2 regions of the Gordonia paraffinivorans genome follow, and region 2 is predicted to be linked to the other one. Evidence: riboswitches for the same ligand, from Rfam matches in the RefSeq annotation. Region 2 holds a riboswitch; the other holds the start of a gene.
What was found. A riboswitch is a leader RNA that binds a small molecule or an ion and turns the genes downstream of it on or off. The one in region 2 is predicted to bind S-adenosylmethionine.
Positions count from the first base shown of each region.

Region 1: linked by a shared signal. The riboswitch ahead of E1P53_RS19500 (bifunctional o-acetylhomoserine/o-acetylserine sulfhydrylase) and the one ahead of E1P53_RS09075 (aminotransferase class V-fold PLP-dependent enzyme) in region 2 are both predicted to bind S-adenosylmethionine.

Region 1 covers NZ_CAACYD010000007.1:1,414,514-1,418,391, reverse strand. Annotated here, with positions in the region: gene E1P53_RS19505 (cutinase family protein) at 1-1,225, opposite strand, end outside; SAM riboswitch class IV at 1,479-1,600, shown strand; gene E1P53_RS19500 (bifunctional o-acetylhomoserine/o-acetylserine sulfhydrylase) at 1,664-2,986, shown strand; gene metX (homoserine O-acetyltransferase MetX) at 3,003-3,878, shown strand, end outside.
Region 2 covers NZ_CAACYD010000006.1:479,501-483,378, forward strand. Annotated here, with positions in the region: gene alc (allantoicase) at 1-37, shown strand, start outside; gene E1P53_RS09070 (hypothetical protein) at 75-554, opposite strand; gene E1P53_RS09075 (aminotransferase class V-fold PLP-dependent enzyme) at 551-1,921, opposite strand; SAM riboswitch class IV at 1,941-2,055, opposite strand; gene E1P53_RS09080 (isochorismate synthase) at 2,141-3,241, shown strand; gene E1P53_RS09085 (O-succinylhomoserine sulfhydrylase) at 3,336-3,878, opposite strand, start outside.

The sequences.
Region 1 (3,878 bases), on a different contig from region 2:
TCGCGCCGGCCCAGTGCCGCACGAAGTTGACCGGCGCCAGGATGATGCTGCGCACACTCTGCGCGAGCGCCGTCACGCCACGCACGAAACGAGCCGGCGAGAGTGTGATGATGCCCTGGAGGATGTCCTCGAAGACGAACAGGTCCGGCAGGTAGGCGCCGTAGCCGAGCTGAGGCAGCGGCGGCGCGAAGCCCTGGACCAGCCGGACGATCGGCTGCAGGTTGGACAGCTGGATGCCCAGCGGCAGGCCGATCGTGGGCCGCTTCGCCAGGAAGTCGCCGATCTCGCCGGTGTAGCCGATGTCGGTCGCCCATCCCTGGACGAGTTCGGCGAAGGCCGACTTCGCCGAGACGAGGCAGACGCCGTCATCGCAGCTCACCGAACGACCTTCCCACGTGTAGGGCTCCGTGCTGCTGAACGGATCCCTCCCCATCTCCGCGGGGTAGAGGAAGTGCTTCGTGAAGTAGCCGAGAATCCCGTCGACGGCGCCGATCGGGTCGTACAGCGGATCCGGCAGGTCGCAGATGGGGTCGCCGTCGACGCAGACCGACACCACACGATCGGAAACGACACCGAATCCCGTCGGGTCCTCGGCGTTTCCACGCGGTCCCGTCATCGTGAGGCCGGGAATGATGCCGATCAGCGACAACTCGATGCCTCGACCGGTCTTGTCGCCCGCCCGCCGCGGATCGGAGTAGAGCTCGCCGGAGATGAGGTCGGGATCGATCTCGAGATCGTCGTCCGGGTTGTCCGGCGTGCCGTTGACGTCGAACTTCTTGCCGTTGGCGTTTCCGATCTCGGCGAGGACGTCGCCCGCGATGCGGGCGCCCTGCGAGTACCCGACCACGACCACCGGCTTGTCCTGACAATCCTGCTGATAGCTCGCGATCTCCCGGATCGCCGAGTCGTGGCCCTGGCGGGTGCTGCTGTCGTATCCGGTCGCGCCCAGTGGCCACAGCGTGGTCGGGTACTCGGTGTTGACGGCGATGTAGCCCTGTTGCTCGTAGCGCTGCTTGACCTGTTCCAGGTCTCGCGCGGTGGGGTCGTTCGAGCCGGCGACGATCACCACGGCACCGTTTCCGCATTCCTGGGCAGAGGCCTCTGGGACGCCACCGATGAAACCGAACGACGCGGCCGTCGCCAGCCCCGTCGTCGAGGCGATCAGGAACGCAGCTCGCCGTGACCGCAGGTACGCCATCGCCCGCATGAGGTCTCCTCTACTCACCCGAAACCCTTCGCAAACGAGGGGCCTTCCCCGACCAGGGGTTTCGGACAGACAGTAGAGGCAGCGACTGTGACCTGCAGAACACTGAGTCTTGCTAAGAAACGGTGAACTGGGAATTCACCTGAGTGAAGGCGGGAATTCGTCTGCTCGGACTACAGCCCACTACACGTTTCGGAGGCCGGATGAGGGGTTGGATTCGGGCTGACCGGGAGGGTTCTCAGGCGCGTCCAGACGTGTTATATCCTTGTCGCCAGGTCATGAGTATCAGCGTCAAGCCCCGGCTGGCTGATCGGCAACCCTCCAACCGCGGTGGGGTGCTCCGGGTGATGACCGGGTTGAGGGATCGCGAGAGCGAAACCCCGGCAAGCGCGGGTCCGAAGGTCGGACCCCATCAGGGTCTGTGAGGCCCTGCCGACCGTAGAAAGTGATTCAATCGCCATGTCTGATGCCACTGAAGGCACCAATCCCGTAGACAACTGGAGCTTCGAGACCAAGCAGATCCACGTCGGACAGTCGGCCGACGCCGCGACGAACGCGCGGGCGCTCCCGATCTACCAGACGACGTCGTACGTCTTCAACGACACCCAGCACGCGGCGAACCTGTTCGGCCTGGCCGAGCCGGGCAACATCTACACCCGCATCATGAACCCGACCCAGGACGCGGTCGAGCAGCGCATCGCGGCACTGGAAGGCGGTGTGGCGGCACTGCTGCTGGCGTCCGGTCAGGCCGCGGAGACCTACGCCATCCTCAACGTCGTCGAGTCCGGCGGTCACGTGGTGTCGAGCCCGCGCCTGTACGGCGGCACCTACAACCTCTTCCACTACACCCTGCCCAAGCTGGGTGTCGAGGTGACCTTCGTCGAGGATCCCGAGGATCTCGATTCCTGGCAGGCCGCGATCAAGGACAACACCCGCGCCCTGTACGGCGAGTCGATCTCCAACCCCAACAACGAGATCCTCGACATCAAGGGCATCTCCGAGGTCGCCCATCGCAACGGCCTGCCGCTGATCGTCGACAACACCGTCGCGACGCCGTACCTGATCAACCCGCTGGCCCACGGCGCCGACATCGTCGTCCACTCGGCCACCAAGTACATCGGCGGCCACGGCACCGCCATCGGCGGCGTGATCGTCGACGGCGGCACGTTCGACTGGCGCGTCCAGCGCGACGGCAAGGACCTGTTCCCCGGCTTCACCACCCCGGACCCGAGCTACCACGGCGCGGTGTTCGCCGATCTCGGTGCACCGGCCTACGCGCTCAAGGCCCGTGTCCAGTGGCTGCGTGACACCGGTGCGGCGATCTCGCCGTTCAACGCCTTCCTGCTCGCCCAGGGCCTCGAGACCCTGAGCCTGCGCGTCGAGCGTCACGTCTCCAACGCGCAGAAGGTCGCCAAGTTCCTGGAGAACCACCCGCAGGTCGAGTCGGTCGCCTACGCCGGCCTCGAGTCCTCGCCGTGGTACAAGCGCGGCCAGGAGCTGGCCCCGCGCGGCCAGGGCGCCATCGTCGCCTTCGAGATCGCCGGCGGCGTGGACGCGGGCAAGAAGTTCGTCGACGCCCTGACCCTGCACAGCCATGTGGCCAACATCGGCGACGTCCGCTCGCTGGTGATCCACCCGGCCTCGACCACCCACAGCCAGCTGGTCCCCGAGGAGCAGCTCGCCGCGGGTGTCACCCCCGGTCTCGTCCGACTGGCCGTGGGCATCGAGGGAATCGACGACATCCTGGCCGACCTCGAGCAGGGTTTCGCGGCGGCCAAGTGAGACAGGTGAGGCAGCTTTGTCGGTGAGTATCGACCTGAACGCGACAGCGTCTGATCAGCCCGACTGGGAATCACTCCCAGACGGGAAGCTCGTCGGCATGAAGATCGGATCGCTGCCTCTCGACAGCGGTGAACGGCTCGACGACGTCACCCTGGCGTTCCAGCGCTGGGGGACGTTGTCGCCGTCCCGCGACAACGTGATCGTCACGTTGCATGCCCTGACCGGCGACTCGCACGTCACCGGTCCCGCGGACGACGAGCACGAGACCCCCGGCTGGTGGGACGGCCTCGTCGGTCCGGGCAAGGCCATCGACACCGACGAGTGGTGTGTCATCTCGGCCAACGTGCTCGGCGGTTGCAAGGGCTCGACCGGACCGTCGTCGCTCGCACCCGACGGCCGTCCCTACGGATCGCGGTTCCCGCAGATCACCGTGCTGGACCAGGTGCGCGCCGAGGTCGCACTGCTCGATCGCCTCGGAATCCCCAGCGTCGGCGCCGTTCTCGGCGGTTCGATGGGTGGCGCCCGTGCGCTCGAGTGGGCCATCGCGTACCCGGAGCGCGTGCGCAGCGCCCTGGTGCTCGCCGTCGGCGCACGGGCCACCGCAGACCAGATCGGCATCCAGAACACGCAGATCGCGGCCATCAAGGCAGATCCGGCGTGGAACAACGGCGACTACCACGGCACCGGACGGATTCCGTTGGCCGGCATGGGCATCGCCCGGCAGATCGCCCATCTGACCTACCGCACCGAACACGAGCTCGACGAGCGGTTCGGCAATCAGCCTCAGGGCGACGAGAACCCGCTTCTCGGCGGGCGGTACGCCGTCCAGAGCTACCTCGAGTACCAGGCGAAGAAGCTGCAGCAGCGGTTCGACCCGGGTAGCTACGTCGTG
Region 2 (3,878 bases):
GGAACTCATCGAACAATGGGAGCGCGGCGAGGCCTGAGGCCCCCTCCGCCCCGGGGTTCGTTCGCGACGTCCGACTACGCCACGCGGTGACGCACGTCCGCGAAGTGGGGCAGAACCTGTTCGCGGATGTGTCGCTCGGTGGCCGCCCCGTCGAGCGGGACGAGGATGACGGCATCGGCGACCTCGGCCGCGTAGACGTCGCGCAGCAACGTGATCAGGCCGTGCGTGGTGCCCACGTAGCGGATCGTCTCCGGCTCCCCGGGGGCGGCCTCGGCCACGGCGGCCCGCGCCGACGCCGCCGACGGCGCGATGGCGACCTCGATCTCGAGGGCCACCGTGAAACGCGCCTGATCGTGGGTGCCGGACCGCAGCAGCGACCGTGCACGCTGCGCCTCGCGGAGGGTCTCCCGCCGCACGACGATCGGGAAGGTCTGGGCGACCGCGTCACCGGCGACCGCGACTCGGAATCCGGGACGTCCGATGCTCACGGTGCCCTGCGGGACGTCGACCGCGGTGGCCGAGCCGATGCGCGTGGTGTCGAGTTCGATGGTCATGCCGGGTACCCCTCGTCGAGTGCTGGTCGGGACGTTGTCGTGGTGCGGGCGGCGTTGCCACACAGGGTCGTCAGCGCGTCGAGCAGGCGGTCGACGTCGTCGGAGGTCGTGCCCGCGCCGAAGCTGGCGCGCACCGTGCCCTCCGGGTGCCCGAGCCGCTTGAGCAGCGGGTGGGCGCAGAACTTGCCGTCGCGGACGCCGATTCCGTGCTCGCTGCTGAGGTATTCGGCGACGGCGCGCGGGGCGTGGCCGTCGACGGTGAACCCGGCGATGCCGACGCGGTCGGTGGAGTCGGAGAAGATCCGCAGCGGGCGGACGCCTTCGATCGCGGCCAGCCCGGCGTCGAGGCGTTCGCACAGCGCGGCCTCGTGATGGCCGATGTACTCCGGGCCGAGGTCGGCGAGGGCCTCGCACGCCTTGGCGATCGAGATGGCGCCCAGCACGTTCGGCGAACCGGCCTCGTGACGCGCTGCGCCGGAGTGCCAGGTGGTGCCCTCGTCACCGAGGTCGACGTCGGCGGTCGCTCCCCCGCCGGCGAGGTAGGGGTCGGCGGCGTCGAACCAGTCCGAGCGCCCGATGAGCACGCCGGCGCCGAACGGCGCGTAGGCCTTGTGCCCGGAGAACGCCAGGTAGTCGATGCCGTGGCTGACGATCGAGATCGGCCGGTGCGCGACGAGCTGCGCCGCGTCGACGAGGATGCGGGCGCCGTGGCGGTGGGCGATCGAGGCGAGCTTGCCGATCGGCAGCACCTCGCCGGTGACGTTCGAGGCCGCGGTGACCGCGAGCAGCGACGCCGGCTTCGAGGCCAGTTCGGCCTCGAGCACGACGAGCGTGTCCTCGATGGTGTCGCAGGCGGTCACGATCCGGGCGCGGCTGCGGCCCTCCTTCGGCGCGCACCACGGCAGCAGGTTGGCATGGTGCTCGATGTCGAGGACGACCACGTCGCCCGGGGTGATGTGGGCGGCGAGGTTGATCGCATCGGTGGTGTTGCGGGTGAAGACGACGGTGTCGTCGGCGCGGCCGCGGACGAAGGCGCGCACGGTCTCGCGGGCCGCCTCGTACCGGCGGGTGGTGACCTGCGACAGGCGGCCGGCGCCGCGATGAACGCTGGCGTACTCGCCGAGCGCGCCCGCCACGTCGGAGGCGACCGTTGCGAGCGCGGGCGCGCTCGCCGCGTAGTCGAGGTTGGCGTAGGCGACGGACCCGCCGGTGACCGGGACCCGGGTGTCGGCGCCGACGACCGGGGCCAGCGCCGGGATGAAGGGGCCTCGGTCGGCGACGGCCGAGGACCGGCCGTCGCAGACGGGGGCGGTGCCGAGAGCAGGACGAACGGACCGGGAAACAGGTGCCGAGAGAACAGCAGTCATCGGAAGAGAACTCCTCGAGAATCCACACTTGCCTCGCTCGGGTTCGAGCGCGGCCAGGTCGTCACCCGGAGCACCCCACCGTGGAGGAGGGTTGCCGACCAGCTAGCCGGGGCTTGTCGCTGGCACTCATGACCTGCGTCAAGATTCGCTGAAACCCCCGAGAGGTGTCAATTTGGAATCACCGTGATTCGAAGTTAGGGCAGGCTTACCTGTATCCTGGTGGTCGTGTCTTCGAACAGCGAGGTCTTTGTCCTGTCGCGCCCGCACGGCACGGTGCGCGGCGGGGGGATCGCCCGGACGTACACCGATGTCGACGAGGCCTCGGCCGCTCTACGCGCCGGCGAGATCCGATCCCTGACCGGCGCGATCCCGTTCGACGTCCGCGACCGCGCGGCGCTGGTCGCACCCGCCCGCCTCGCGTTCGACCCGTCTCCCCTGGCCGGAAGCGCTCCCCTGACGCGCCGCGCCATCTCCACGGTCCTGCACCCCGACGCCGACGAACACCGCGAACGCATCGCCCACGCGATCAAGCGCATCGTCGCCGGGGATGTGGAGAAGGTGGTGCTCGCGCGCAGCGTCGACCTGCTCCTGGATCAGAAGGTGCAGCCGCTCGAACTGCTCGACGCCCTCGCGGGTGGCAACGTCGAGCACAACGCGTTTGCCGTGGACCTCGACGCCGCGACGGGCTCCGGCTCGTGGTTGCTGGGCGCTAGTCCCGAGGTGTTGCTGCGGAAGTCGGGCTCGACCGTGCTCTGCCACCCGTATGCCGGCTCGGCGCCGCGGTCGGCGGACCCCGCCGAGGACGAGGCGACCGCGAAGCGGCTGGCGGCCTCTGCGAAGGATCTCGCCGAACACGCCTTCGTCGTCGACCATCTGCGCGAACGGCTGTCCCACCTGTGCGACGACGTCGACGCACCGTCGACCCCCCGGTTGCAGTCCACCGGCGAGGTCTGGCACCTGGCCACCCCGATCCGCGCCACGCTGCGCGATCCGTCGACCACCGCCCTGGACCTGGCTCTGCTGCTCGGGCCGACCCCCGCGGTCTGCGGGACCCCGAGCGACGTCGCGGGCCAGATCATCCGCGACGTCGAGGGCGAACGCGGCTTCTACGCGGGCTCGGTCGGCTGGTGCGACGCCGCGGGCGACGGCGAGTGGATGGTCGCCATCCGGTGCCTGGAGCTCGCCGGGGATCGACGCAACCTGCGCACCTGGGCCGGCGGCGGCATCGTCGAGGGCTCCGATCCCCAGGCCGAGCTGGACGAGACCGGCTTCAAGCTCCGTACGGTGCTCAACGCGCTGGGGATCGCCGAACTCCCCTGAAACAGCTCCACCACTCTTCCGTGAATCCGCCACCCGAGCGGGTGGCGGCTCTACGGAAAAGTGGTGGAGCCGCGGAGATCCGGTTGAACGGCGGTCAGCCCAGGGCCTGGTCGAGGTCGCCGAGCAGGTCGTCGATGCCCTCGAGCCCGACCGACAGCCGGACCACCGAATCGCTCAGGCCGATGGCCGCACGGCCCTCCGGCCCCATCGCGCGGTGGGTGGTGGTCGCGGGGTGTGTGATGAGCGACTTCGAGTCGCCGAGGTTGTTCGAGATGTCGATGACGCGCAGCCCGTTGAGCACCTCGAAGGCGCGCTTCTTGCCGTCGACCCCGTCGCGGTCGTTGAGTTCGAAGGTCACCACGGTGCCGCCGCCGGACATCTGGCTCGTGGCCAGCTCGTACTGCGGATGCGACTTCAGGAACGGGTACTTGACCCAGCGGACGCGCGGATCGGCTTCGAGGAACTCCGCGATGCGCAGAGCCGAGGAGACCGACGCGTCGACGCGCAGGCGCAGCGTCTCGAGTCCCTTGACCAGCGTCCAGGCGTTGAACGGGCTGAGCGCCGGACCGGTGTGGCGCATCAGCTGCTGCACCGGGCCGTCGATGTACTCCTTGGTGCCGAGCACGGCGCCGCCCAT